3 regions of the Shewanella sp. DAU305 genome follow, and region 3 is predicted to be linked to each of the others. Evidence: predicted binding sites of a transcription regulator. Region 3 holds the regulator's gene; each other region holds the start of a gene.
The links. Region 3 encodes MetJ, which represses methionine synthesis genes. Its sites were predicted from a motif close to TAGACGTCTAGACGTCTA; they were not measured.
Positions count from the first base shown of each region.

Region 1: a site for MetJ is predicted at 1,993-2,010, ahead of serA (phosphoglycerate dehydrogenase). Genes of this name have one in related genera too.
Region 2: a site for MetJ is predicted at 2,770-2,787, ahead of metH (methionine synthase). Genes of this name have one in related genera too.

Region 1 covers NZ_CP113808.1:1,369,087-1,379,500, reverse strand. Annotated here, with positions in the region: gene OX890_RS06005 (curlin) at 1-136, shown strand, start outside; gene OX890_RS06000 (helix-turn-helix transcriptional regulator) at 309-974, opposite strand; gene OX890_RS05995 (DUF2238 domain-containing protein) at 1,336-1,944, opposite strand; gene serA (phosphoglycerate dehydrogenase) at 2,099-3,328, shown strand; gene ygfZ (tRNA-modifying protein YgfZ) at 3,482-4,444, shown strand; partial or broken gene OX890_RS05980 (response regulator) at 4,624-5,639, opposite strand; gene OX890_RS05975 (PAS domain S-box protein) at 5,685-10,414, opposite strand, start outside.
Region 2 covers NZ_CP113808.1:1,542,986-1,553,399, reverse strand. Annotated here, with positions in the region: gene OX890_RS06695 (FecCD family ABC transporter permease) at 1-496, opposite strand, end outside; gene OX890_RS06690 (ABC transporter ATP-binding protein) at 465-1,358, opposite strand; cobalamin riboswitch at 1,459-1,623, opposite strand; gene OX890_RS06685 (histidine phosphatase family protein) at 1,828-2,559, opposite strand; gene metH (methionine synthase) at 3,014-6,748, shown strand; partial or broken gene OX890_RS21210 (PAS domain-containing protein) at 8,005-8,781, shown strand; gene OX890_RS21205 (methyl-accepting chemotaxis protein) at 8,893-9,327, shown strand; gene OX890_RS06670 (hypothetical protein) at 10,054-10,414, opposite strand, start outside.
Region 3 covers NZ_CP113808.1:1,127,875-1,138,288, forward strand. Annotated here, with positions in the region: one part of gene OX890_RS04980 (IS3-like element ISShes2 family transposase) at 1-689, opposite strand, end outside; one part of gene OX890_RS04980 (IS3-like element ISShes2 family transposase) at 689-1,040, opposite strand; gene OX890_RS04985 (sulfite exporter TauE/SafE family protein) at 1,165-1,908, opposite strand; gene metJ (met regulon transcriptional regulator MetJ) at 1,990-2,304, opposite strand; gene metB (cystathionine gamma-synthase) at 2,517-3,680, shown strand; gene OX890_RS05000 (bifunctional aspartate kinase/homoserine dehydrogenase II) at 3,692-6,085, shown strand; gene metF (methylenetetrahydrofolate reductase) at 6,303-7,190, shown strand; gene OX890_RS05010 (methyl-accepting chemotaxis protein) at 7,264-9,165, opposite strand; gene slyA (transcriptional regulator SlyA) at 9,387-9,860, shown strand; gene OX890_RS05020 (HlyD family secretion protein) at 9,869-10,414, shown strand, end outside.

The sequences.
Region 1 (10,414 bases), 240 kb from region 3:
CGGTGATAATAACAGCCTGTTGATCACTCAAACAGGTAACGATAACTTAGTACTAGGTTCTCAAGCTGGTAATAACAACAGCATCAGCGTTAATCAATCAGGTAATATGAACGTTGCTACTGTAGTGCAATACTAGTCAATCCTGTTAAAACCACCACAGCTACACTCTTTGGTGGTTTATCAAAAGGGTGTTGAACAAAAAGCGGGAATGTTTAAATAAACATTCCCGCTTTTCTATTCTGATTAACCAGTAATTATTAACATTAACCACTCAAAGCGAAAAGCTAACGATCAATATCTTTAACTGACTAACTGCACAGCTCAAAGTGAGTCTGATAGGTTTGTGCCCAACGCAACAACTCAACACGATTACGGGACTGGGTTTTACGGAAGATAGAGGAAATATGAGCCTTCACCGTATGTTCGCTGATGCACAATCTGTGGGCGATTTCTTTATTCCTCGCGCCACTCGACACAAATTGAATGATAGTGCGCTCACGGGAAGTTAGCATCTGCAGCATAGCCACAGTATCGGAGGGCATCTCATTGTTGCCATCGAGTTTTTGTACTACACGACGGAACATCTTACTCAGTAGTGTTCTGTCGTACCACAGCTCCTCTGCCACCATTTTACGTAAACCTGTTAACATCAAATCCATACGTTGATCGGCAAATAAAATGCCTCGAATGCCAAGTAACATAGCTGACTCTTGATCTAAAGAGTCTCGCTCGACTTGATACAGCGCCACGGGGAAGTGTGATACTAAGCGCGAAGCCAGTAAAGGGATCCCCTTGTTATCGAGTGCAGAGCCTTTTTGGGTGATCAGATAAAAACTTCGACGACTCTTATCTAAATCTAATTCCGCCGCATGCTTAACGATACGAGTTTTCAAGCCTATGGATTCAGCGAGTAACGCTAAATGACATGGCGCTGCCATTTGATGTAAAAAAACTAATTCATTAATTGTGCTCAATGACTCTCCTCCCTGAAAAGTATTTTCTATTAGCAAAATGGTATGTTTGACCAGCCTCTTTAGTTAGATTTTTAAACATTCCATTAACCTAGTTGATTTTGACTAGTTAAAGACTGAAAAACATCACCCAAATGTACTATTCCCTCTTTAATCCTAGTAAGTTCGACTAACTAACCACAGATAATTTGAATAACAGTAGAAAATACCATTGAACTTAATCAACTCACGAAACCTAGTACTTTCAAACTATGAAGATATCAGCCCAAAGTTGCAACATAAAGATAACATTAAAATGTGACAGCTAAATGCCATCACACTCACGCCAAATTTTTTATGGAAGGATGAACGCAACTCACTGCCACTAGCTCCTGAGTTTAAGTGCTGCTATTTGCTTATCTTGAAAACGAGACAATAAAACGAGTGCGACAATTGCGCCAATTAATGCCATCAACATATCTGATTGAGTATCCCATACATAGCCTTGGGTGCCCAAAAAGGCTTCGGCGCCTTCACCTGTTGCCACGGCAACCCACCATTCGATGAGTTCATAAAACGCCGAAAACGCGAGCACAAAACACGTGACTAAAAACGCACACCAAGCACCGGGTTTGACCGCTTGATTACGCAGCATAATTTCACGCGCTAACATGGCAGGGATAAAGCCTTGAGCAAAATGACCTAACTTGTCGTAATTATTACGTTCTGAGCCCATCCAATGGGCAATAGTGTCGAATAATGGCACTTCAGCATAGGTGTAATGTGCGCCGACAAACAACACACAGCAATGGGCTAACACTAAAACATACACCAGCGGCGTTAATGGGAAGCGTTTGCGGGTAAAAAATAGCAGTGGCACAGCCACTAATGCTGGAACCGCTTCGAGCCACCAAGTGAAAGAATCTGCGGGATTTATCACCGACCACACGAGCACTAAGAGGTAAATAGCACACCACGCGATTTTGTTATTCAATGTTTCTTCCTCTTATGCGATATTGTTCTTAATTTAGAATATTAACTTTAGCCATCTAGCCCTCCACACTGAGTAAAAAAAGTGCTATTTTGGTGGGTGAAGGTTGTCAGCATATCATAAGAAACATTTCTATTAATTAGAGGGTACCCATATCATGGCGAAACATTCGCTGGACAAGGATAAGATCAAGATCCTGCTGTTGGAAGGCGTCCACCAATCTGCGGTCGATGTACTTGAGCGTGCGGGATACACCAACATCGAATACCACAAAGCCTCATTAGGCGATGAAGCATTAATTGAATCCATCAAAGATGCACATTTCGTGGGACTTCGTTCACGTACCCAATTAACTGCCGAGGTGCTAAAACGCGCCGAGAAGTTGATCGCGGTCGGTTGCTTCTGTATCGGAACCAATCAAGTTGATCTTGCCACCGCCGAATCCCTTGGTATCCCAGTATTTAACGCGCCATTCTCCAATACTCGCAGTGTTGCCGAGCTCGTGATTGGCGAAATCATTATGCTGATGCGCGGTATCCCTGAGCGTAACGCCATCGCCCACCGTGGTGGCTGGATGAAAACCGCCGCTGGCAGCTACGAAGTGCGCGGAAAAACCTTAGGCGTAATCGGTTACGGTCATATCGGTACTCAGCTTGGCATTCTGGCTGAGACGCTGGGCATGCGCGTTGTGTTCTTCGATATCGAAGACAAACTGCCGTTAGGCAATGCACAGCAAATTCATTCAATGGAACAATTGCTGGCGCAATCTGACGTAGTGAGCTTACACGTACCAGAAACCCCACAAACCAAAGACATGATAGGCGCAGCTGAATTTGCGGCGATGAAAAAGGGCAGCATCTTTATCAACGCATCACGCGGCACTGTAGTCGATATCGAGGCCTTAACAGTCGCACTCAAAGAGCGCCACCTTGCGGGCGCGGCGATTGATGTGTTCCCAGTTGAGCCGCAATCGAATGACGATGAATTTATCAGCCCACTTCGAGGTCTTGATAACGTATTGCTGACACCGCATGTTGGTGGTAGTACTGCTGAAGCCCAAGAAAACATTGGTATCGAAGTCGCTGGCAAGCTCGCTAAATACTCAGACAATGGATCGACCGTATCTGCAGTTAACTTCCCTGAAGTTTCGCTGCCTATGCATAAAGGCACCTCACGCTTACTGCATATTCACCAAAACCGTCCAGGCGTGCTGATCAAGATCAACCAAGCCTTCTCGGAAAAAGGCATCAACATTGCCGCGCAATATCTGCAAACCACCGCAGAAATTGGTTATGTGGTCATGGAAGTTGACACCCACCAAGCCGAAGAAGCCTTAGTAGAGTTGAAGGCCATTGAAGGCACACTGCGTACCCGCGTGCTGTTTTAAGAGTTAAGCCGAATCGCATTAAGCGTTTCGGCTAAAGTACAAAGACTAAGGCGCACATATCATTCACAGATATGTGCGCCTTATGCTTTTGAGCCAACAGGAATTCCGTTACAATCTAGCCTCTCACATCGCCTTCATTTTCAGGATCTCGCTATGACTATTTCAGTTTCTACGCCCCATTGGGATCTGGACGCTTCTTTGCCTCCACTCATGCTTGCCAACTTATCTCATATGGGCCTTATTAAAGTGGTTGGAGAACAAGGCCGCAGTTTCATCCATGGCCAAGTGACCACTGACATCAGCTCATTAGCCGATAACCAATGGCGCTGGGGTGCACATTGCGATCCAAAAGGTAAAATGCTGGCCAGTTTCAGAACCTTTGCCATCCAAGATGCGCTCTTTATGCTGATGCCAAAGGATGCCATTGAAGTCGATTTACCCCAGTTACAAAAATATGCCGTGTTTAGCAAAGCCACCTTAAGCAATGCATCCGCTGAATGGACTCTGCTCGGGGTTGCCGGTGAACAAGCAAGCCAGTTCGTGAGCGAACATTTTGGCGACATTCATCAAGAATTCACGCCCATTGAACATGGCGCGATTTTAAAAGACGCTGACCGTTTCATTTTAATGTTAACCCCAGAAGCGGCTGCAGCTTTAGTGGCCAAATCAAAGTTGAGCGTATTTGATGCCAGTGCTTGGCAAGCGTTAGAAATTATCGCGGGTTACCCCAACCTTGCCGCCAGCCATGCCAGCCAATATGTACCGCAGATGTGCAATCTACAGGCAGTCAACGGTATCAGCTTCAACAAGGGCTGTTACATGGGGCAAGAAACCATAGCGCGGATGAAATATCGTGGCGGCAATAAACGCGCCCTGTATATTCTGCATGGTCATACTAATCTGCAAATCAGCCTAGAGTCAGGCCTTGAAATCGCGATGGAAGATGGCTTCCGCCGTGGCGGCCATATTATTGAGTTTGTACAGCGTGGCAACCAAGTGTTGTTAACTACGGTGCTTGCCAACGATACCAGCAACGATACTAAACTGCGTTTTGCCGACGATGAGCAATCAAGCTTAACGATTCAAGCCCTGCCCTACTCATTAGACGAAGCATAAGGCTTTGATTTAATAAAATGGTGTAGAGATTGAAACAGAATAAAGGCGCCAATGGCGCCTTTAGCTTATCTTATACTCAAGCCCTCGAGCACTTGAGCATTCGAGCATTCGAGCATTCGAGCATTCGAGCATTCGAGCATTCGAGCATTCGAGCATTCGAGCATTCGAGCATTCGAGCATCAGTTTTCCAAATAAGTATCTCGAATAGCGATCGCCTCAGGCAGGATTTCTTTAAACATTTCCACCAGCTTAGGATCAAAATGTTTTCCCGCTTGATTGTCAAATAACTCCATCGTCGCTTCGATCGTCCAAGCCTGCTTATAAGGCCTTTGCGAAGTCAAGGCATCGAACACATCGGCAATCGCAGTGATCCGCCCTTCAAGGGGAATATCCTCTCCCACCAAGCCATTAGGGTAACCTGAACCATCCCACTTCTCATGGTGAGTTAAGGCGATACGACGGGCCATCTGCAATAACGGACGCTGTGTTCACCGATAATTTCGGCGCCGATAGCGGCATGTTGCTGCATGATGCGCCACTCCTCGGCATCAAGCTTACCCGGTTTTTTCAGCACTGCATCGGGTGTGCCGATTTTACCGATATCGTGCATCGGCGCCGCATTAAAAATTAAGTCGCAGAAAGTGCTAGGTAAACCAAGCTTTATCGCCAATATTCGGGCGTAGTGGCTCATGCGTACCACATGTAGACCTGTCTCGTTGTCCTTATATTCGGCGGCGCGGCCAAGACGGCGGATGATTTCGAAGCGGGTTTCTTCTAACTCGTGGGTACGTATTTTAACTTGTTGTTCGAGTAGGCGTTTTTGATCATAGAGCGCAAGATGGGTTTTAACTCGCGCCTTAACCACAGGCGCACTCACGGGCTTAGTGATGTAATCCACTGCGCCCAAAGCAAAACCTTGGGCTTCGTCGGAGGATTCAGATAAAGCAGTCACAAAAATGATTGGAATATGACTGGTCAGCGGATCTTGCTTTAGCAGCTTGCAGACCTCATAGCCATTCATTCCCGGCATCATCACATCAAGCAGAATTAAGTCGGGCCGCGACTTTGCTACTAAGGCTAACGCCCTTGGCCCGTCGATCGCCACTTTGACTTTATAGTCATCACCCAAAATACCGATCAAAATATCGATATTCTCCGGTGTGTCATCGACGACTAATATTGTTGCCTTTTCCATTAACAACTCCACTTCATGCGCTTTGAATTTAGTGTGTCACTTTTTTTATCCAAACTGAGCAATGACATCATCAATCAAGTCGATCGCCTCATCAAACTGGTACTGATTAATCATAGACAAGGCAGGGCTTAACGCTTGCCACATTGCACTGCTCACCTGCGGCTTTAAGGCATCAATTTTTGCCACTGCGCTGGCATCGGCATCATCTAAGTTCTGCCGCAAGGCCAGTAATGCCGCCCTTAAATCTTCAGCAGATAATAAATCAACAGCTTGGGGTTCAGCTTGATTCACCGCTGCGGGTTTGGCGTATTCAATCGCATCACAGATAGAAGCCACTAGCGGTTGAATTTGAACTAACTCATCTTCAAAGGGCACATTCTCAGTTAAATGCAACTCAAGTAAACGCGCTAACTCCACCAATTTAGCCGAGCTTAAATTGCCCGCTAAGCCTTTAAGGGTATGGGCAATACGCACCGCATCTTCGATTTGATTCGCCGCGATAGCTTTGCGAACCTGTTCCACCACATTACGCTGACTGCTCACGAAACGATCAAATATGCGTTGATAAAGCCGCGTCGAGTGTTGCACCAGTTGCAAACCTCTATCGATATCCAGCTCTGGGTGCTCTGGCCACTTAAGCAATACGGTTTGTTCTGCACTATGGCCTGCCTCACCCTTAGTGTTACTCAATATCGATTGAGTAAAGGTATCTACTGCAGCCGTTTCAGATGCGGGTGCGAGGTATTTCAACAGGGTTTGATAGAGAACATTCACTTCTATCGGTTTGGCGATATGGTCGTTCATGCCCACCCTGATGCACATGTCCCTATCGCCCGCCATCGCATTGGCTGTCATGGCGACGACAGGTAAATTTGCCAACTCAGGCCTTTTTCTTATCGCCTGAGTGGCTTGATAGCCATCCATCACCGGCATTTGGCAGTCCATTAATACTAGATCGAAATGCTGCTGCGACAGTTTATCTAAGGCGATTTGGCCATTGGTCGCTATGGATAGAATAATCCCCACTTGCTCTAAAAACTCGCTTGCGACTTCGAGATTCATCTCGTTATCTTCCACTAAAAGGATACGTTTTCCCTGTAGCGGCACTAACAACTGCGGAGCCAACTCTTCGGTTCGGCGCCTCACGGGCAATATGCCTTCGCGGCCAATCGCATTCATTATGCCATCGAGTAAGCGTGAGGCACTGATGGGTTTACTGATATATCCCGCTAAAGCCAGTTGCCCAATTTGAGTGAGGAACTCATGATCCGCATGGGCAGAGACCATCAATATTTTGGGCTGAGGATGAGACTGAGGTTGTGATTGAGATTGCGACTGAGCCTGCAATTGGATTTGACGCGCGGTTTCCAGCCCATCCATGTTAGGCATTTTCCAATCAATTAACGCCACTTCATAGGCTTGCAGTAGGCAGCGGCTTATCGCTTCTTCACCCGAGCGAACCGTATCGACCCTAAAACCCATACTTTCGAGCGTAGTGCGCATAATATCTCTAGCGGTCGCGTTATCATCGACCACCAGCACAGACATGCCCTCAAGCTCTTGCTCGAGTACTAATTTCTGACCATCGGAAATGTGCAACTTGACCGTGAAATAGAAAGTGCTGCCATGACCGAACTGACTTTCAACCCCTATCTTCCCGCCCATGAGTTCGACTAGCTGCTTACAAATAGCCAAACCTAAACCTGTGCCACCGTATTTACGGGTGGTTGAAGTATCCGCTTGGGTAAAGGATTTAAATAATTTTGCTTGCTGCTGCTCAGTTAAGCCTATGCCGCTGTCACGCACGCTAAAACGCAGCACGACATCATCATCTTGTTGCTCAACTAAGCTTAGCGACAGCAAAACCTCACCGCGTTCGGTGAACTTAATGGCGTTATTCATCAAGTTAATCAACACTTGGCCTAATCGCAGCGAATCCCCTAACAGATAACGAGGCACGTTGGGCGCAACGGCGAACAATAATTCAATCTGTTTGTGGGCAGCTTTCTCAGAGAACATATCGCTGAGATCTTCCAACATAGTATCGAGCTGAAAGGGTACTGAATCTATGTCTAGCTTACCCGCTTCAATCTTAGAGAAATCCAGGATGTCATTGATAATCGACAGCAAAGACTGCGATGCCCGCTCAATCTTCTCTACATAATTCTTCTGTTTTTTATCTAATTCTGTCTGCAAGCACAGCTGGGACATGCCAATAATGGCATTCATTGGAGTACGGATTTCGTGGGACATATTCGCCAAAAAGTCACCCTTGGCTTTACTGGCCGCATCGGCTTGCTCTTTGGCGAGTAACAGTTCATCTGAGAGCAATTTAAGCTCTGTCATATCGACCATGCTGATCACGGCCGATTCAAATTGTCCTTGAGCATCAAGCAGTGCCGACACATTGACTGTCATCCACAAAGGCGCACCGGAAGGACGAATAAAACTGCGCTCGCCGCGATAATGGTCAATCTTACCTTCAACCAACTCCTGAAATTGCGCCTTGGCTATGGGTTGATCTTGCTCACTGAGAACCTCAAAAATAGCAGTATTACGTAAATGGTTACGTGACAGCGCCATATCGGCACAGAATTGGTCATTACAATCTAAAATAACGCCTTTAATATCCACATTGACTATGCCAATGGTCGCCCCATCGAACAGCGCCTTAAAGTGCGCCTCACTGAGGGCTAACTCTTGCTCTATGGTTTTGCGTTGGGTAATGTCCATCACATAACCATTCCACGTGATGGCACCCTCTTCACCCAAATGACCGCTCGCGCCCGCTTCCATCCAACGTATGCTGCCATTAGGGTGGCGATAGCGAAACTCGCGTATCCATTGCAGTCTGTCTTCACTCTGACCCGACAAGGCCCGCACAACATCGGGCCTTTCTTCATCAAAAATCCGCTCGGCTATGATGTCAAAATTACTCATCAGATCATCGCGATGCAGCCCAAGCATCTTCATTGCCGCACCAGAGAGGAAGGTAAATCTTCGGTCTGTAGGCGAGTGCCACTGCAATTGATAAACAGTGCAAGGAATAGACTCAGTAATATTGGTCATCTGTTGACGCGATTGCTCTAACTGTACCAGCGCGAGTTTACTCTCGGTAATATCGTCGATACTGCCGTCAAACCAGAGTGGAATGCCCTCTTCGGTATAACTCGCCTTACCTTTCTCATGTACCCAGCGAATACTGCCATCGCGGTGGCGAATACGATATTCCACTTCAAAGGTTTCTTGCTGCGCGAGTGCTCTATCAATATGCAAATGACATGTAGGCCTATCCTCCTCTAAAATCAGCGAAGCAAAGGTACGTTGGCGATTTTCAATAAACTGACTCGCTGCATAACCCGTAATCTCAGCAATATTGTCACTGATATATTCCATAAACCATACATCCCCGATGCGAGTCCGATAAACGGCGCCGGGAATATTAGTCACTAGCCCACGAAAACGCTGTTCGCTATCACGGATCTTCTGCTCAACGGCCAGTTTTTGTGTCATATCGCGTATTGAAGCCGCGACTTGCCTTTGTCCATCAAAGGCGGTGGGAAGAATACTCAGCGCTATTTCCGCAATAAATTCATTACCATCGGCTTTTAACGCCCGCACATGACGGGCATTTGCCATACTTCTATCACGGCCCTCTCGCAGGAATGTTTGCCGTTCAAGTACATGCCTTTCTCCCAATTCTTGCGGCAATAACGCCTCAACCTGCAACCCCAGCATAGCGCCCGTTTCGTATCCAAAGAGCTGCAGACAGCGACTGTTGGTGAACACGATTTGCCCTAGCTCATCGACAATCAACATGGCTTCGGGTGCGGCTTCCAGTACCGCATTTGACCAGACCGCCGCCGAGAACTGCTCTGTGACATCGGTAAATAACATCTCCACCGACATTAACTCACCGGTGTCAGACATTAATGGCTGCATAAACACATCGAGCCTTCTTAAATGCCCTTGATCATCCAGCATTTCCACTTGATGCGAAGGAACATTTTGGCCTTTTAAAGCCAAATCAGTGTATTGCCAGTTTTTCTCATTAAGGGGATTGGCCGAAAACAGTCTTTGGTATTTGCGCTTCAGCAGATCAGGGGAGATCCCCAGCACCTTAGTCACGCCCTCGCTCACTTGCGCCAGCTGGCCGTCAGGATCGAGGGAACAATAGAAAGACTTATCGCTCATACCATCAATCAAACGAGCAAAGCGGTTGCCACGGGAATCAAGAATGGCTTGCTCACGTTCGGCGAGTAATTCCGCCATTTGATTGAAGGTATTGCTTAGCGTCACAATCTCACTCACAGCACCTTTAGGAACAATGAGCTGCTGGGTTTTACCCTGTCCAAAGGACAAGATACCCGACTCGAGTAGCTCTAATGGCCGAGTCAGTCGCTTAGCGGCCAGATAGCAAGTCAACAATAATAAGAGGGTTAGCAAACTCAAATTGAGTATTATGGATGCCATATCATCGAGCAGGGAACTGAATAATTCTTGCTCTGGCGCTAGCACTATGACGCGCCATTTTAGCTGCGGAACGGTTGCAATACTCGCGAGGTAAACCACATCCTTATCGTCAACAAACCTTGCCTGACCATCAAGTCCTTTCGCTTGTAAGGCCCAAAAGTCAGCATTCCTGTATTTATTTTTATCGAGCCACTGTGTTGAAGTCGTGGCCAACACTTTTTCCCTATCGACATGATAAATCAGTCGCCCTTGATCGTCTAAAACCACCAGCCGATTAGGCGCAATTCCTAATTGCTTTGGCA
Region 2 (10,414 bases), 420 kb from region 3:
ACAAGGCGCCCGAGCCACTAAAAATCCCCGAGTTCGCCGCCATACCCGTATTCTCAAAAAATCCAGACCCCGTAAATAACGTCAACATCACCACAGCGCCAAAGGACGCGCCTGAGCTAATGCCAAACAGATAAGGGTCGGCCAATGGATTGCGGGTCACGGTTTGCAGCACGCTGCCCGCCAAAGACAAGCCCGCACCCGCCACAAAGGCCAGTAAAATACGCGGCAGTCTGAGCTCCATCACGATGCGCTCCGTCATGCCATTGGCTTGAGTGAGGTTGGCCATTTTATTGATAAACACTTGGATAACATCCATAAAACTGATGTTCGCCGCGCCAAAACTCGTGGCGGCAATGGGGGTTATCAAAGTGATTATGCCTAATGCGACCAGCATCAGTTGTTGTCTCGTCAAAGGTGTCACGATACGCCCCAAATGTAAGATGAAATGCTGTTTACTCCCTGAATCATCCGCCCTCGCCTCGCTCAGCCAAAGCATTAGCCATGTTGTGCGTCGAATCATGGTAGCCATAAAAGTAGCTGATTAAGGGCTTTTTATGTTGTGGATGGGTCGACACCTGAGCGCACACGCCGAACACATCACCAATTCGCGCCTCGGTTAATACCTCAGTTGGCGTGCCCATAGCGCTGACTTCACCGTTATGGATCAACAATAAACTGTCGCACAGGGCGCTGGCTAAATTGAGATCGTGAATAGAGGCAATCACGCTGATGCCAAGGCTACGCACTAATTCGAGGATTTGGATTTGATAACGCACATCGAGGTGATTGGTTGGCTCGTCGAGGATCAACAGTTGCGGCTGCTGCACTATGGCGCGGGCGATCAAGGCACGCTGCTTTTCACCGCCGGATAAGTGCTCGTACTGTTGATGCATTTTATGACTGAGGCCGACTTTCTCTAAGGCTTTGGTAATGCGCTCGCCATCACAGCTCGAATTGGTATCGAACATGCCCTTATGCGGTGTTAAGCCCATGCTGACCAATTGCTCTGTGGTTAAATCAAAATAGTGCGGCGTGTCTTGCTGCACTACAGCGACGCGGCAGGCAAACGCCTTGGGCGACAAACGCTCAATATCTTGATCAAACAGGGTAATTTTGCCCTGAGTCGGGCGAACAAACCGATACAAACAGCGTAGCAAGCTAGACTTACCCGCACCGTTAGGCCCAATCAAACCCAACATCTGCCCCGTTGGCAGCGCAAAGTTAATATTGGAAAGAATGGTTTTGCCATCGATACACCAGCTTAACTGGCTGACATCGAGCGCGACCGTCTGGCTCGCTGACGGGCGAGTGTCGCTGTCATTCAAAGCATGGCTCGTTTGGATGGCAGAGAGTTTCACCAAAGTGGTGCTCCTAGCGAGTCCAAACCTGAATTAAAAAAGGTTGTGCACATTGTCATCGGCTCCCTCGAGTCACCCGCTCGAGAACTAAGGCTGCACGCAGCGATAACAGAAATAGGCAGGTCTCCTGACTCGTCACTTTTCTATTGAAAACAATATAAAAAGTCACTCACAGTTGCGGGCACAGTTCGGGCTGACTGACAAGCAGCTCCCCGATTCCCTATTATGTTGAGATTGATTTCAAGCCTTTGCAGCGTGTCTCGGCCATAACTGCCACAGAACACACTCGCACGACTCAAAACTCCCAACACCTATTTCTGTGACGTCATCCGGTACACTGCCACCAGCCTTGCAAGGCCGCGTGCGTCAGGGGACGTCAGGAAAAAGCATTATCCTATATTTACCTTAATAGGCAATCGACAATCACGCTGGTAAGACAAGAAAAATCTTCACCTTAGGGCAACGCGGATCACTCGCAGCGCCCGCTCGGCCAATCTAAACGCCAGTAACAAACGCCGTGCTCATCCTGCAGCACATTAATGCTCACCACGGCCGCCACGGGTAAATCGAGTTGACTGTAAAAGCCCACCGCCCGTTCAACCCCAAGGGCGCGCGCCATTAAATGACGGATCACTCCGCCGTGGGTCACCACCCATACTTTGGCAGCCAGTTCGCCCGCAGCCACGCTCACTCCCAGACTCGCTCCCACAGCCTGCTCGGCGTTATGTGAGTCGACGGTCAATCGTTCAAACTCGGCGGCGAGTATCTGGTCAATGGCGCCATTCACCCGCGACTCGAAGCTTGCCATAGTCTCACCATTGGGCGGCGGTGTTTGCCAAGGGTTCTGCCAATAGGCCGCTAAGCATTCGCCCTCTTGCTGATACAGCTCATCGAGCCGACGACCGTCCCAATCACCAAAATCAATTTCCTGTAAACCCGATAAAAACTGCGCCTGCAATGGCCTTGACTCAGATATCAATGCCGCCGTCGAATGCAATTCGGCGGCAAAGGCTTGGGCAAATTCGCCGCAGCGGCGTGAAGTCGAACTATAAATCGCGCTGCAGGTACTTGCCTGCGCCTCAACCGCTGCCGACATTTGCTGCCAGCCCTTTTCACTCAAAGGCACATCCACACGGCCGCGTAAAATTGCGCCGCCTTCACACTCGCCGTGGCGTAACAATAACAATCGAACTTGTTTCATCGTATTCCTATGTCTATCACTCGTGGCACATTTTGTTGAAAGCCCACATTAGACCCGTCGTCCTATATACTCAATTACGCCCTAGCCCAACAACTAGCTCTACAACTAGTCCTACAAAAAGAGCCGTTAAACTGGGTGAAAAGTGCTGATAGGACTCAATTGTCGTCAGTCAATTTTGACCTTGCCCTGACAATCATAAGTCGCGTATTATGGACGTCTATACGTTTAAATGTCCAAAACCAATCTCTAACAATGAATAACTAAAACGAGTAGTCAACATGTCGACCGAGCAGAATGGAATGCACTTAGCCTAACTAAGTTAGCTAATTTAGATCACTCACTAGGGTCGATAACGAGAGCCGATATCTGGACTGCACAACACGCTTTACCCTGCACTTAGCATAACAAGGGTCGATGCTTGGACTTAACTTAGCTGTATTTAAGGTAATTATTTATGACGATACCCTCTACCAAAGCCGGCCAGATATTGGCAGACATTCGTAAACAGCTTGCTGAGCGCATTCTAATCTTAGACGGTGCTATGGGCACTATGATCCAAGACCACAAGCTCGAAGAAGAGGATTATCGCGGCGAACGCTTTAAAGATTGGCACACTGACGTCAAAGGCAACAACGATTTATTGGTGTTGTCGCAACCCCACATCATCAAACAAATTCACACCGACTACTTAAACGCCGGTGCCGACATCATTGAAACCAACACCTTTAATGCTACGACTATTGCCATGGCCGACTACGACATGCAGTCGCTGTCCGCCGAAATTAACTTAGCCGGCGCCCGACTCGCCCGTCAAGCCTGTGATGAAGTCTTTGCTGCCACAGGCATTCCACGCTACGTCGCCGGTGTGTTAGGCCCCACTAACCGTACTTGTTCGATTAGTCCAGATGTGAACGACCCAGGATATCGCAACGTCAGCTTCGATGAGTTAGTGACTGCTTACAAAGAATCCACTAAGGCGCTGATTGAAGGCGGCGCGGATATCATTATGGTCGAGACCATATTCGATACCTTAAACGCCAAGGCTGCACTGTTTGCGATTGAATCGGTATTTGATGACTTATTTGGCCAGCATTCGAGTGACCGCTTACCTATCATGATCTCGGGCACCATTACCGATGCCTCTGGCCGCACCCTTACCGGTCAAACCACCGAAGCTTTTTATAATTCCCTGCGCCATATCAAGCCATTATCTATCGGCCTTAACTGTGCGCTCGGACCAAAAGAGCTGCGCCCGTACGTCGAAGAATTATCCCGCATCAGTGAGTGTTATGTGTCGGCGCATCCGAACGCGGGCCTGCCGAACGAGTTTGGCGGCTATGATGAAACTCCAGAGGACATGGCGAATGTGATCGAAGATTGGGCGCGCGAAGGCATGCTCAATATTATCGGTGGTTGCTGTGGTAGTACGCCTGAACATATCCGCGTTATTCGCGAAGCGGTCGACAGACATAACCCGCGCGTTTTACCCGATATCCCCGTCGCCTGCCGCTTAGCCGGTTTGGAACCACTGACTATCGATGCCCAATCCCTGTTCGTTAACGTGGGGGAGCGCACCAACGTCACAGGTTCGGCCAAGTTTTTAAAGCTGATCAAAGACGGTAAGTTTGAGCAAGCGCTCGATGTGGCCCGCGAGCAAGTCGAAAGCGGCGCGCAGATCATCGACATCAACATGGACGAAGGCATGCTCGATGGCGCCGAGATCATGCACAAGTTTTTAAACTTGATCGCCTCTGAGCCCGACATCAGCCGCGTACCGATTATGATCGATTCCTCTAAGTGGGAAGTCATCGAAGCTGGCCTAAAATGTATTCAAGGCAAAGGCATAGTTAACTCGATTTCCCTCAAAGAAGGCGAAGCCAAGTTTATCGAGCAAGCAACACTGGTGAAACGCTACGGCGCGGCGGCCATTATCATGGCGTTCGACGAACAAGGTCAGGCCGATACCAAGGCGCGTAAAATCGAAATCTGTACCCGCGCTTATAGGGTGCTGGTTGATAAGGTCGGCTTTCCGCCAGAAGACATCATCTTCGACCCGAACATTTTCGCCATCGCCACAGGTATCGATGAACACGACAACTATGCAGTCGATTTTATTGATGCCATCAAAGCGATTAAAGCCACCCTGCCCCACGCGATGATTTCGGGCGGTGTGTCGAACGTGTCGTTCTCGTTCCGCGGTAACAATCCAGTACGCGAAGCGATTCACGCGGTATTCCTGTACCACGCCATCAAAGTCGGCATGGACATGGGTATTGTCAACGCGGGTCAGTTAGCCATTTACGACGATATCGACCCTGAGCTTAAAGTACGGGTCGAAAACGTGGTGCTTAACTTGCCCTGCCCAGTCGAAGGCTCGAGCAATACCGAGCAGTTACTTGAAATCGCAGAGAAATTCCGCGGTGATGGCGCACAGGTCGGCAAAAAAGAAGATTTAGAATGGCGCAGCTGGCCAGTGAGTCAACGCTTATCCCATGCGCTCGTCAAAGGCATTACCGAATTTATCGATGAAGACACCGAAGCCGCGCGCCAAGAAGCGAAACGTCCGCTGGATGTGATTGAAGGCGCCTTGATGGACGGCATGAACGTGGTCGGCGACTTGTTCGGCTCGGGCAAAATGTTCCTGCCGCAGGTGGTGAAATCGGCGCGGGTGATGAAAAAAGCCGTGGCTTACTTAAACCCCTATATCGAGCTAGAAAAGGTCGAAGGCCAATCTAACGGCAAGATTTTGATGGTGACAGTAAAAGGTGACGTGCACGATATCGGCAAGAATATCGTCGGCGTGGTGCTCGCCTGTAACGGTTTCGAGGTATTCGATTTAGGTGTGATGGTGTCGGTGGAGCGAATTCTCGACGCCGTGAAAGAACACAATATCGATATCATCGGCATGTCGGGGCTCATCACGCCGAGTCTGGACGAGATGGTGCATAACGTGAAAACCTTCCACCGCGAAGGCTTAACCATTCCGGCGATTATCGGCGGTGCCACTTGCTCTAAAATCCACACAGCGGTGAAGATTGCGCCCCATTATCCCCATGGCGCCATTTATATCGCCGATGCGTCCCGCGCCGTGCCTATGGTGAGCAAGCTCATCAACAACGAGACACGCCAAGCGACCATAGACGAAACCTATGCTGAATACGACGACATGCGCACTAAGCGTTTATCCCAAGCCAAGCGCAAAGAGATAGTGTCACTCGAAGCGGCCCGTGAAAACCGCTGCCAACACGATTGGGCCAACTACACCCCGTTTACGCCAAACGTGCTCGGTCGCCAAGTATTTGATAATTATCCATTAGAAGACTTAGTCGAGCGTATCGACTGGACACCGTTTTTCCGCTCGTGGGAATTGCACGGCCACTACCCTGAAATCCTCACCGATAAAGTGGTCGGCGAAGAAGCGCAGAAGCTATTCGCCGATGGTCAGGCCATGCTCAAACAAATCATCGAAGAAAAGTGGCTCACGGCGAAAGCGGTTATCGGCTTATTCCCTGCCAATACCGTCAATTACGACGACATTGAGCTCTACACAGATGAGTCGCGCACCACAGTCGAAATGACCACACATCACCTACGGATGCAGCTTGAACGTGTCGGTAACGACAACTTCTGTCTATCTGACTTTGTTGCGCCAAAAGACTCAGGCGTCGCCGATTACATGGGCGGCTTTGCGGTGACTACAGGCCACGGCATAGATGAACATGTGGCGCGTTTTGAAGCCAACCACGACGACTACAACGCCATCATGCTCAAATGCTTAGCCGACCGTTTAGCCGAAGCCTTTGCTGAGCGGATGCACGAACGGGTACGTAAAGAGTTTTGGGGTTATGCGGCCGACGAGCAGTTAAGCAACGAAGCCTTAATCCGCGAGAAATACAAAGGCATACGCCCCGCACCCGGTTACCCAGCATGCCCAGATCACACAGAAAAAGGCTTGTTATGGGACTTGCTCAAGCCCGATGAGACTATCGACTTGAACATCACCGAAAGCTACGCCATGTTCCCCACAGCGGCAGTATCGGGCTGGTATTTCGCCCACCCGAAATCGCGCTACTTTGGCGTGAGTAACATAGGCCGCGATCAAGTGGAAGATTACGCGAAGCGCAAAGGGATGACTGTAGCTGAGACGGAGAAGTGGCTGGCGCCAGTGTTAGATTATGATCCCGAGTAATCATGTTTACTCAGTAATTTGCCCAAACTGAATTTAGGCAACTTTATAAATGGGCAAAGTTAAGGGGCGAGTTATCGCCCCTAATTTTTTACTTTAGAAAGTTAAAATCAAGGTCGTGGGGCTTCACCCCACACCCGACCAAGGAGGACTGCTCGTCCTATCCTCCTTGGATTCTCCCTTGCCGAACAACGTCCTTGTCTAACTGCCAGTTCGCCATCCCTGGCTCTCGTTCGAAACGCTGCTACGCAGCACTCACCCTAGCGAAGTGACATGCATTAGTTACCTGTCTCATACTCCAATAAAAATCGCCTAACGGCTCAGATGGCACATCCATGTGCCCCCGAGTCTGCGCCATCATCCATGATGTCGCCACGGCCCCACTCTAACAACTAAGAGCTATCTGCGTATTTCGACAACTTCGCAGGGGATCGGTGAACTTCTGTCGCATTAGAGTTAACTTTTCGCATTGAAAGAGTTATGCATGTCCTATCTTTTCTCTCTTTTATCTTTTCTCCAGTTCGGCTGTTCCTGCCTCTGCTCATAAGCACGAACATCATCGATTTTCATTCGCCCTTCAGCAACTTCGCAGGGGATCGGTGAACGTCTGTGGCATTAGAGTTAACTATTCGTATTGAAAGAGTGATGCCAGTTCCACACTTCTTATTGTCCTCAACTTACCAAGTTATATTGTTGACTCAAGATGACTATTGATACTTCTATAAACTAAAGACAAGTGGATCAACTCAACCAAAGCGAAATGGATTATTCCGATAATGGAATATGGCCGCTACCCATTAACGACTAGTGAAGTGGATGAAGAACTCTAGATATCGAAATGTAGACCACACAAAGTGATTTTCTGAATAATTACGGTATATTCATAAGTCATACTAAGACCCGAAATAATAACTAACCCACAATAAACCGTGATATACACACCCGACACCAATCACACTTAAATCCTAAATAAATAAACCAATAAATTCAACATCATGAATAATCCAACATCCTTCCTGCTTGAGAAAAAATATCCAAACACAGTATTCAAAAAAACCAACCAGTAAGTCTAAATGATGACTCCACAACAACGTTATAGTGATATAGCCTTAGTTCAACGCTAAAGACGATATATAAAGCTATCGGCATAACAATTTGATCTAATTAGCAGACTGCATCATATAAGTAGAAAAAAATTTATCGACTATACTCAGTTTCTCATCATAAAAATGACGTTTTAAGACTTCTTGGAAATCAATATGATCATATTTAACAAAAAATTAAAGGCTGAACATGAACAATTGAAAGAAGAGTTATTTTCAATGCGGCAAGTTAGGGAAAGCCTTGATAGTGAGATGTTAGTATTAGCGCTAGATGCTGATGGAAAAATTATAGCAATCAACGCTAATTTTACTGACGACATGTTATTTCAAAAAAACTCACCTATCGGCAAACACTTAACGGAAATGGTGCCAGCGCAAGCTCGAAACACAAGTCATTATAAAGCAATGTGCAATGCCATAAAGCAATGCGAACATTGGGTAGGTGCACTACAAATTGTTAAGGGCGATGGTGAGGAAGCTTGGTTACGAGCCATTTTACAGCCCGTCAAAAACAGTAATGGCAAGTTAAAACACTTTTCTATTTATGCAAACGATCTAACCCGTACTATTGAAAGCTCGAAAAAACATGAAGATTTAAACCAAGCATTACAGCGCTCTACCGCTGTTATTGAGTTTAACTTAGACGGTACAGTCATTACTGCTAACGATAACTTTTTAAATGCGATGGGATACACTAAGAATCAAATTGTTGGTAAACACCATAGAATTTTTTGCGAACCAGAAGAATATAACTCAATAGAATACAAGCATTTTTGGGATCAGCTATGCAAGGGACAATTTGTCGCGAATCGCTTTAAACGTGTGGATAGCTATGGCCGTATCGTTTGGTTAGAAGCCTCTTATAATCCTATTTTTGATAGCTACAACGAACTCTACAAAGTCGTAAAATTTGCCACTGTTATCACAGATCAAGTCAACAGAGAACTGGCCGTATCCGAAGCGGCTGACATAGCCTATAGCACATCCCAACAAACCGATGCTTTTGCAAAAAAAGGGAGCTTAGTGCTACAAGAAACAGTTGTGATGATGAATAAATTAGCGACGCAAATGAATGATGCAGCCAAAGGCATTGAAGCATTAGATAAGCAATCTCAAATGATTGGTGAGCTAGTAAAAAGTATCAGTGGCATCGCCGATCAAACCAATCTTCTTGCCTTAAATGCAGCAATTGAAGCCGCTCGCGCAGGAGAACAAGGACGCGGTTTTGCAGTCGTTGCAGATGAAGTCAGGCAACTTGCCTCACGTACCAGTAAAGCGACAGAGGAAATTGTAGAGGTAGTATCAAAAAATAAAATGTTAACCGAAAGTGCAGTCAATATGATTGAGCAAGGTAAGCAACAAGCGCAACAGGGGTTAACACTCTCAACCCAATCGGGTGAGGTTATGTCAGAGATTCAAGATGGTGCACAAAAAGTGGTTAATGCAGTTGGCCAATTCACCAACCAGCTAACTGTCTAATTTTAAAATCCTTATGCCCTATAAAAATACATTTTTGGTGTTACATAAACGTGGTTGAACAGATTATCCATACACAAAAGCCAGTTTGGCATCCCTGCCTCTCGCTCATGGGGGCAATCACCATCGACGCTAATGCAGTTTTAGAAGCTGATTCAAACTTCGTTTGATTTTTTAAATCAAAATCAAAGTCGTGGAATTCCATTCCACACCAGGGCAAGAAGGGGATCAACAGCAATCCCCAAGTATATCCATATACAACAGCCAATTTGGCATCCCTGCCTCTCGCTCATAAGCGCAATCACAAAAGGTGATTATTCGCCTTGCATCTCCCCTTGCTGCAAAACGGTAGTGGTCCCGAGTAATCGCGCTTACGCGGTATAAGATCGGTCTTGCGACCGAAAGGTCGTGGGGCTTCACCCCACACCCGACCAAGGAGGACTGCTCGTCCTATCCTCCTTGGATTCTCCAAGACGCCCCTAGCGAAGTTACATGCATTGAATACTGGCTTCGTGCTTATTCGAAAATAGCTAACGCTTCCGATGGGGCGTCCCTTCCCCCCGAAAGCTACGCAGACTTCCTGTCTGCGTCACGCTATTTTCTTCAACGCCCTTCAGCAACTTCGCAGGGGATCGGTGAACTTCTGTGGCATTTAGAGTTAACTTTTCGTATTGGTTATACCTGTCCCATCTATTTTACTTACGCTGTAATCTTTATACACTTTCTTAATTACTGTTCAAGACGATCACGCCATCTTTGCTTAAGCTTTTCCGGATCTATTAAATTATTACTAATTGATTCCTTTACTATTCTTATTACTTCATTTTCATTGAATCGGCGTATCATGGGGTTTTTAGGTTTTATATTTTCAAGATACATAAGGTTGGCAAAAGCATCAACCTTCAATAAGTCAATTTTAACTAAATCATAGTGTAAATTATTGATTATATCTACCGCAGGTGTTGCACCATCACTTTGTACTAAAGATATTCCTAGTTCACCCTCAATTTTATCTCGTTCAATTATTATTACATCAGTCCTTGTCGGAGTATCTGAACTACTAAATAAAGCTGCTAGAACACCATACATA
Region 3 (10,414 bases):
TAATGCATTTTGGTAGCAATCATAACCATCCGTCATTGACGGCTGGATTTGGCTCGCCTGAAGCGCATTCTGATAAACTGCTGAGCAGTATTGTAAGCCTCTGTCGGAGTGATGCACTGCGTTGCCGATATAGCGTTTATCTTTTATGGCCATTTTTAACGCTTTCACCACACTCTCGGCTTTCATGTCTTTACTCACGTGATGACCGACTATCTTACGAGAACTGGCATCGGTGACCAGTGACAGGTAGTGCACACCTTGGTCTGACTCAAGATAGGTGATATCGCTGACCAGTACATGCCCTGCATCATGCAGTCCTTCCTCTTTCAGCAGATTAGGATGCTTCTTCATCCAGTGTTTGCTGTACGTGGTTTTTGTGTAGCTTTTCTTCGGTTTAACCAGTAAACCTTCACTTCTCAAATAGGTAAAGAACCCATCTCGCCCGAGTTTAATATCGTGCTCAACCAGCTTGGATTTTATCAGCGTGTAGAGCTTACGGGCCCCTAACCTTGGCATATATTTACGCCAGTACTGAACCCAGTCTTTGATGACCGATAGCTCAGCTCTACGACTTTCCATTCGCGCAACTGCCTGATAAATACCTTGCCTCGACATACCCGCAGCACGACATGCGGCTGCGAGGTTTATTTCTCCGTTGCCTTTTGCTTGCCAGACGTACCGGATAAGTACTTTTTTCTGAGGCCTGCTCCATATTCATTGTCCATGATATCAACCATGCCATTGAGGATTTTGTTACGCAGTTTCTCTTCTGCTAACTCACGTTCAAGGCGCTTGATCGTTTCGGCAGGGGTTTCTTTTGACTTAGGCATAAGGGGATGCTGAAAAGGTTTCGACCAATCGAGTCTACCATGTTTTCTAAGCCAAACGAGTACCGTTGAACGGCCTTGAATGCCAAAACGGGCTTGGGCTTGTTTGTACGTCATTTCGCCTTTTTCGACACGCTCTACAACGCCTAATTTAAAGGCTAAGGTGTAATCTCGTTGTGTGCGCTTACGGCTTGAGTTAATTGATGTTGTCATAAAGAAGTCCTCTTTATGTCAACGTATTTCAGGACGGGACAATAGATAAAGAAAAAGCACTGGTAATGTCAGTGCTTTTTTATTGTTTGAATCTTGAGAAGGTTTGCCAATACAAGCAGGACGCTTATTGGGGTAATAACTCGATAACCGACTTCACCGTTAGCACTAAGGCGCTGATACTGCAGAGGACTAATGTCGCCATTTTAGTTTTATCTTTATCGACACTGCCCACTAATCGCCCCGCGACTAAATACCCTAAAAGCACTGAAGGTAGCAACATCAACGACAGCCACAGGTGCTTTAATTCTAATAAGCCAGTGATCGCCAGAATGACCATAGCTATGGTGGAGCTAAAAATGAAGAAGGCCGACAGGGCGGCGCGAAACTGCGAAGCGTCTTTGCCTGACAATAGAATCGCCATCGGCGGGCCACCAATTGCGGCGATATTGCCGAAGATCCCTGAAACCACACCCGCACCGAAGAGGGTTTTCTTATTCACTGGCAGGCTGAATTTATACAGGCTGAGGATCACTGCGACAGTCACAATGGCGGCGATGGATAACCCGAGTATGGGCTGAGGCGCAAACAGCAACAGACTCGCGCCGATAAAACCACCGGGCACGCGACCTAGGAGTGCATATTGCAAGCCATTGAATTCTAAATGACCACGCTCACGCACTAAGGTCAGCAGGGCGATGGAGAAACCCATAGCAATAACAGGCGCAGGTACGAGCTGCGGATCGACGATATAAAGCAAAGGACTGGCGACAACCGCTAGGCCAAACCCAATCAGGCTCTGGGTTAAGGCGCCAAGAAACACAATCAGTGAGGCCAAGGCGAGAGTCTGTGGATCTATCATAGAAAACATAGGATTCCATATAAACAAAAAGGGATCGTTAACGATCCCTATTGATGAGCACTGTGATGTAACTTTGCCAGCGACAAGTCGCTATTCCATGTCTTCCCACTCGATCCCCATCTCGTCCATCAGCAACTTGGCTTCGGCGGGAATGCTGTCTGGGCTATCTTTTGACAGATCTTCATCGTTAGGCAATGGCTGGCCAGTGTAGGCGTGCAAAAATGCCTCACACAACAGCTCGCTGTTGGTGGCGTGACGCAAATTATTGACCTGACGACGAGTTCGTTCGTCCGTAAGGACCTTAAGCACTTTGAGCGGAATAGACACAGTAATTTTTTTTACTTGTTCATTCTTCTTGCCATGTTCAGCATAGGGGCTGATGTATTCCCCATTCCATTCAGTCATTGACTCACCTGTTATAACGCTAAATTCGGGGCAGATTTTAAACCCTTACAAAGAACAGTCAAATTATTGCTACTATTTCTTTGTGATTGCAAACAGATTTCTTTATGTTCAGACGTCTAAACGTCTTAACGCCTATTGACGATGGCGTTGGGCTTAGGTACATTTAGACGTCCAGACATCTCTATCAGTCTACCGAATTTAGGAGTCCACCCATGGCAGAGCGTCAATTAGCCACACTGGCAGTGCGTCAGGGTATCGAAAGCGATACTCAATATGGTGCAGTTGTGCCACCGATTTATTTGTCGACTAATTACGCCTTCGATGGTCATAAAAATCCTCGCGAATTCGATTACAGTCGTTCAGGCAACCCAACACGCTGTATTTTAGGCGAAGCATTAGCGCAATTAGAAAAGGGCGCCACTGGCATAGTGACCTGCACTGGCATGGCGGCCATCACCTTAGTGACCACTTTGCTCGGCCCTGATGACCTGTTGGTTGTGCCCCACGATTGTTACGGCGGTTCTTACCGTTTATTTACTAACTTGGCGAAGAAAGGCCAGTTTAAGTTGATTGTGGTTGATCAAACCGACAGCCAAGCGTTAGCCGCCGCTATCGGGCAGAATCCTAAGATGGTGTGGCTCGAAACTCCATCTAACCCGCTATTGCGAGTGGTGGATATCGAAGCCATTGCCAAGGCGAGCCATGAGGTCGGCGCGCTGGTGGTGGTCGATAACACTTTTTTATCGCCGATATTGCAACAACCCCTATTGTTAGGCGCGGATATCGTTATCCACTCCACCACTAAATACATCAATGGCCACAGCGATGTGGTTGGCGGCGCTGTGGTTGCTAAAGATGCACAAATCGGCGAAAGCTTACATTGGTGGTCGAACACGTTAGGCTTAACGGGGTCGGCTTTTGATAGCTACTTAACCCTGCGCGGCCTACGTACCTTAGCGGTGCGAATTCGTGAACATCAAACCAATGCCCAGCGCATTGTTGAGGTATTGACGCAAAGCCCTGTGGTGAGCAAAGTTTATTACCCTGGTCTTGCGGATCACCCTGGTCATGCGATTGCAGCCAAGCAACAACAGGGCTTTGGCGCTATGCTGAGTTTTGAGCTCAAGGGCGGCGAGGCAGAAGTGGTGGCCTTTTTAGGTGCACTCAGCTTATTTAGTGTGGCGGAAAGTTTAGGTGGCGTTGAAAGTTTGGTGGCCGTGCCCGCAACTATGACCCACAGAGCCATGGAGCCGCAGGCGCGTTTTGAGGCAGGCATTAAGGACACCCTATTGCGTCTATCGGTGGGTATTGAAGATGCCGCCGATTTAGTTGCAGATATTCAAGCAGGATTAGCCGCCGTTGCGGCTTGTCAGTAGAGGAATAATAGATGGCACGTTGTCACTTACATAAATTTGGTGGCTCCAGTTTAGCGGATGCCGATTGTTATCGTCGAGTCGCCCATATCCTGTTAACCCACGGTCATAGCGATGACCTTGTGGTGGTCTCTGCGGCGGGTAAGAGCACGAATTTCCTGTATAAATTATTAGCGCTGCGTGATGCGGGTCAGTTGTGGCAAGAAGAATTACAAGTGCTGACCAGCTATCAACAGGGGTTGGTAGAGCAGTTATTGTCGAACGAACAAGCCCGCGATCTGCGCGAGCGTTTGGCGACAGATCAGGCGCAACTCATCAGTTTATTGTCCCTCGACGAACGTAACGAATACCAAGTTAACCATGTGGTGAGCTTTGGTGAACGTTGGTCGGCACGCCTGATGGCGGCGCTGCTGCGCGAATCTGGCGTGGCGGCAAGCCATGTGGATGCCTGTTCAATTTTAGTGGCCGATGAAGCCGCCGTGCCGCAAATTCGGGTGCAAGAATCCCGCGCTAAAGTACAAGCGCTATTGGCCGCCCACCCAAATGAACGCTTAGTGATCACAGGCTTTATCTGCGCTAACGAGCGCGGCGATACTTTATTACTTGGTCGTAATGGTTCAGATTTTAGCGCCAGCTTGATTGCCAGCCTTGCCGATATTGAGCGCGTGACCATTTGGACCGATGTGGAAGGGGTGTTCAACGCCGATCCTAATAAAATCAACGATGCAAAATTATTGAAAAGCATGTCACTTGCCGAAGCCGACCGCTTAGCGCGTTTAGGCTCGCCGGTATTGCATTCGCGCACTTTGCAGCCTCTGTTTAATACCGAAGTGAGTTTAGCGGTGCGCTCAAGTTATGCATCACACACCGACTTTACCTTGATTGCGCCCCACAGTTCGTCTGCGAGCGCGCCTGTGGTGACGAACCTCAATGCTGTCGTCTTGTTCGGCTTTAAGCTCACGGGTGAATTAACGAGCTTATTAGATTCGTTGATCGCCGCGGGTTTAACGCCATTGGCCCATTGGACGTCTGCCCATCAAAGGGTTGAGCTTGCCTATACCGCTGAAAATCAAAAACAAGTGCAAAGATTGCTCGACGCCGAGGCACAAGCATTAGGGATCAGCGAACAACAGATCAACACAGATCTCGGCCTAGTGGCGTTAGTCAGTGCCGATGCCGAACATTATCGCCGCAGTTTTGCTCGTTTATTAAGTCGTGATGCTAAACCTTTGTTTAGTGGTGACTTAAGTTTAGTGACGCTGGTGCCTCAGTCACAGGTGAATCTGTTAACCCAAAAGGTACACCGCCGCTGCGCTGGGCCGCGTAAACGCATTGGCGTCTTACTGCTCGGCGTGGGCAACATAGGTGAGGCTTGGGTCGATTTATTTAAGTCGGTGTCGCCATCACTGGATCATGAACTCGAAGCCAGCGTTGAGTTAGTCGGTTTAGTCAGTTCGAGTAAAGCCTTGATTAAATCCACAGGCATTAATCTTGCCGCGTGGCAGACTGAGTTTAATGCCGAGGCTACGCCTTGGCAGTACGAGCACTTGTTCGAGCAATTAGAACGGGTTAACTGCGATGAGCTGGTGGCCTTAGATATCAGTGCCAGCGCCAGTTTGACACTGCAATATCCAGAGCTATTCGAGCGTGGCATCCATGTGGTGAGCGCGAATAAACTCGCAGGCTCGGGCCCACTGCCTTTCTACCGTGAGTTAAAACAGCAACTGGGTAATCGTCGTTTATTTTGGCGCTATAACGCCAGCTGTGGCGCGGGTTTGCCTATCCAACATGCGTTAAATGATCTGCGTAACAGCGGTGATAGCGTTGAAGCCGTGGGCGGGATTTTCTCTGGCACCTTGTGTTGGTTGTTTGAGAAATACGATACCAGCAAGCCTTTCTCTGAATTAGTGATTGAAGCCAGAGGCTTAGGCATCACTGAACCCGATCCCCGCGACGATCTGTCCGGTCGTGATATGCAGCGTAAATTGCTCATTTTGGCCCGTGAAATTGGCCTTGAAATCGAGCTTGAAGATATTGAATTACGCTCATTAGTGCCAGCCGATTTGGCGGATATTCCCTTAGATCAGTTTCTCGCCCGCATTGCCGAGTTAGATGCCGATCTGCTGCAACAATACGGTGCGGCGGCGGAGCAAAATAAGGTGCTCAGATACGTGGCATCCTTAGATAACAGCGGCTCAGAGCTTAAAGCTGAAGTCGGTTTGCAGTGGATTGATGCCCATCATCCCTACGCTAATTTGACCCCAGGCGATAACGTGTTTGTGATCCGCAGCGTCTTCTATCAAGGCAATCCGTTGATCATCCGTGGACCGGGCGCTGGACGTGAAGTGACAGCGGCAGCGGTGCAGTCGGATCTGACGCAGATCTGTCGCGATCTCTTGCAAGAGTAGACTGAAATTCAGCAGCTTAAAGGACTCATTCGAGTCCTTTTTTATTGGCTAGAATAAATCTATCGAATTAACCGAGATTAAATGCGGTTTATGGACATTTTTTGGCTTGACTTACATCTCAGTTTCTCTAGTATATGGACATATAGACGTCCAAACGTCCATTTGAACTAATTCATACTAGCAAAGAGTAGCGCCAAGGGCGGTTGAGGAAATACACATGGCTTTTCATCACGCACAACATTCACAATCGCTGAACCAGAGCTTGTCTGAGCTTAATGGCGATATTAATGTTTCTTTTGAGTTTTTTCCGCCATCGACCCCCGAAATGGAACAGATCCTGTGGAACTCTATTCGTCGTTTAGAGCCGCTTAATCCTAAATTTGTGTCTGTGACCTATGGCGCTAACTCAGGTGTGCGCGACCGCACCCACGGCGTGATTGAGCGTATTCAACAGGAAACGGATCTTGTTGCCGCGCCGCACTTAACCTTAGTGGATGCTAGTGATGAAGAGCTATTAGAACTGGCTAAGCATTACTGGAAATCGGGCATTCGTGACATAGTGGCACTGCGGGGTGATTTACCTGCGGGCAGCCCCAAGCCCACTCGTTTTGCGGTGGATTTAGTACGTTTGCTGCGCTCAGTGGCCGACTTTGATATTTCCGTTGCAGCTTATCCAGAAGTGCATCCCGATGCGAGCAACGCACAGGCGGATTTGATCAACCTTAAGCGTAAGATTGATGCGGGCGCTAGCCGTGCCATTACCCAGTTTTTCTTCGATGTGGAATCTTACCTGCGTTTTCGTGACCGCTGCGTTGCCGCCGGTATCGACGTTGAAATCGTGCCAGGCATTTTGCCTGTGACTAACTTTACCCAGTTAAAACGTTTCGCGGGCATGACCAATGTGTCGTTACCGGGCTGGCTACACAAGCAATTCGATGGTTTAGAAAACGATGCCGGTACACGCCAATTGGTGGGCGCAAACGTGGCAATCGACATGGTAAAAGTCCTGTCCCGTGAAGGCGTGAAGGATTTCCACTTCTACACCTTAAACCGCGCCGAACTGACCTACGCCATTTGCCATACGTTAGGTGTGCGCCCTAAGTAAAACATCAACAACATAAACCAATAAAAACGCCGCAGATAATGCGGCGTTTTGCTTTGTGTCAGTGGTGTAGGTATTAGATCCTAAACTGTGCCAGTAGCACTTGCAGGCGAGCCGCAAGCTGGGCAAGTTCGTCACCCGCCCGCGCAGTGTGCACCGCACTATTGGTTGTCGTCGTGGCAATATCGTTGATGTTATTTATGTTTTTGTTAATTTCTGCGGAAACAGCACATTGCTCATTTGCCGCACTGGCGATCTGGATGTTCATCTGGCTAATGGTCGAAACTGCTTGGGTGATGGCCACGAGTTCTTCACCCGCTTGATTAACTTGGGCAACACAGCTTTGAGTAGTGCGTGAACTGGTTTCCATCGCCGAAACGGTAGATTTGGCTTTAAGCTGTAGCGCTTCAATCATTTTTTGAATTTCTGTGGTTGAAGCTTGAGTGCGAGTCGCAAGGGTGCGAACTTCATCGGCTACGACGGCGAATCCTCGTCCTTGCTCTCCGGCTCTGGCAGCCTCAATTGCGGCATTAAGCGCCAGCAAGTTGGTCTGTTCGGTAATATTGCGGATCACAACTAATACAGAATCAATTTCGGCAGTATTACGTTCGAGTTCATTAATGGCATTGGCGGCTGCGGCGATTTCTTCCGCTAATACAGCAATCGTCGCGACGACTTTTTGCACTACGAGTTTGCCTTGTTCGGTTGACTCATTGGCGTGATTGGCAGCATCCGCGGCATCGGTCGCATTGTGGGCAACCTCTTGAACAGTGGCGGCCATTTCATTCATTGCGGTGGCGACTTGTTCGGTTTCAAGATTCTGACGATTGGCCATCGATTGAGTTTCGTGGGTAATGCCCGACATCTCTTCCGCTGAGGTTGCGAGTAAACTCGTTGCATCAGATACTTGAGTCACAGTGTGGTGGATTTTCTCCACAAAACGGTTAAATGCCTGCGCTAACTCGGCGATTTCATCTTTACTCGTTATGGTAATTCGACGGGTTAAATCGCCTTCGCCTTCGGCGATGTCATTCATGGCTTGGGTTGTTTCTGCTATTGGGCGGGTAATGCCCTTAGCAATAAACCAAGCAATGGCAGTGCCGATTAACATTGCAGCGAAACCGATGAGAATCAACTTGAGGCGAATATCCGCCATAACTTGCTCTGAATGGCTTCTGTCCATCGCAATATCCAGTACCCCAAAGACTTGTCCCGAGTAATCTTTTATGGCGTGGCGATACAAAGCGAAGGTTTTGCCCTCTAAGCTAATAGTGCGAATCACTTCATTGCCTTGCATCACGCTATTGAGTTCACTTATGGCCTGAATATCGGGCGTGAACGTGGCGCCAAATGCTTTAAAATCCGCGCCATTGGGCAACAATAGTGCGATTTCAGCTTGATAAGCATCTTTAAAACTGTCGAAGAAAGGTTGTCCAAAGGACATACCAAATTCCACTGAGCCTGTGTGTTGGCCTTGATAACCCATGGGCACTAAACCGCGAATCCCTAAACCTTCAACACCATATTCCAAACCGTTTAAGGGCTGTTTTGTGGTGTTGGTTTCCACAATGGTTTTACGAATTGCAGTGAGATCATCACCAAATTTTTCGGGGCGATGTAATCGTAAAAAAGAGGTTGCCAGCGGCGTATGAAACTGAAATTGTTGTATGTCGAAATCTTGCTTAAGCTTGGCAAACAGCGGCAGAGTACGGTCTTTGAGTGCAGGGCGATCCCGTTCGGCGAAGTTACTTTGGATCTCTGGCGTCAGTGAAACTATCGTTGCCATGGCCTGTGCGAGTTTACCGGATGAGGCTATGTTGGCTACCGCAGTTTCGTACAGTTTATGCAGTTCTCTTTGCTCAGATTCTTTCACCTGACTGCTGAATTCCGACAGGACTAGCAGCATGATAAAGCTCATCATGGCCAACAGTAATAGACATATCCCAACCACAATCCTCGTACTAATTTTTAAATTCACCAAAGCCAACCTCCCAGTTCACTTCATCAGTCTGATTTATCTTTTTAATATTATAGAGATACGGCTGATTATATTTGAGATGGCGCCAGCCTTTTGGATTATTTGTTTCCCAATGCGACATTTTTGCGCCATAGGACACAGAAAATTTTTTATATAAGCACATTTACTTAGCCTGCTAACTAAGTATAATGCTTAGCACGCTAACTAAGTGGGTGAGCAAGATGCAAAAAGAATTAGAGCGATTGAAAGAGTTATCACTGGCGGAGCATTTAGGCCGTCTGCATCGATTGTGGCGTACCGTGGCCGATGTCGAACTGGCGCCTTTGGGGTTAACCCATCCCCGCTGGACGGCATTGTGGAAATTACTGCGTTTAGGCGACAGCGTGAGCCAGAAAGTGTTGGCCGATGCCTTAGAAATTGAATTGGCTTCGCTAATGCGCACCTTAGGGCAATTAGAAGAGCAAGGTTTAGTCGAGCGTCATTGCTGCGACAAAGATAAGCGCGCAAGGATTGTGACATTAACGCCTGCGGGATTGGATGTACTAAAGCAAATGGAAGCGCGGATTATTCAAGTCCGCCGTGAGTTATTAGCTGGGATCAGTGCCAGTGAACTCAGCGAATTTGAACGCATTATTAGCCTGATTAGTGACAACGCCAGCGCCAAATTGGCCAAGGCAACAGCAACTATTTTGTGAGAAAGAAGATGACACCGGATCAACAGTTTGCCCGTTTAGTAAAATTTGCCATGTTCGCCTTTGTGATGGTTTTCGGCTATTTCATGCTGGCCGACACTATGATGCCATTGACGCCGCAAGCTATGGCGACCCGTGTAGTGACTAAAGTGACACCGCAGATCAGCGGTAAAATTCAGACCATAGCCGTGACTAATAATCAAGCGGTTGCCAAGGGCGATTTGCTGTTTCAAGTCGATCCCGCGCCCTATGAGTTAGCAGTATCGCAAGCTAAATTGGCCTTAGAGCAAGCCCGCCAAGACAATGCTGAGTTAGATGCCTCGCTGCTGGCCGCTAAGGCCGAGGTTAATGCCAACAAAACCACCTCGCAACAGAAACGTAGCGAAGCTAAACGTCTCGATGCCCTTTATGCCACCCATGGTGTATCGCAGCAGCAAAGGGATCAGGCCGATAGTGATGCCGCCGCCGCGGAAGCTAATTTGCTCGCCGCCAATGCGCGTTTAGAAAAACTCAAAGTGAGCCGTGGCAGTTATGGCGAAGAGAATCTTAAGGTGCGT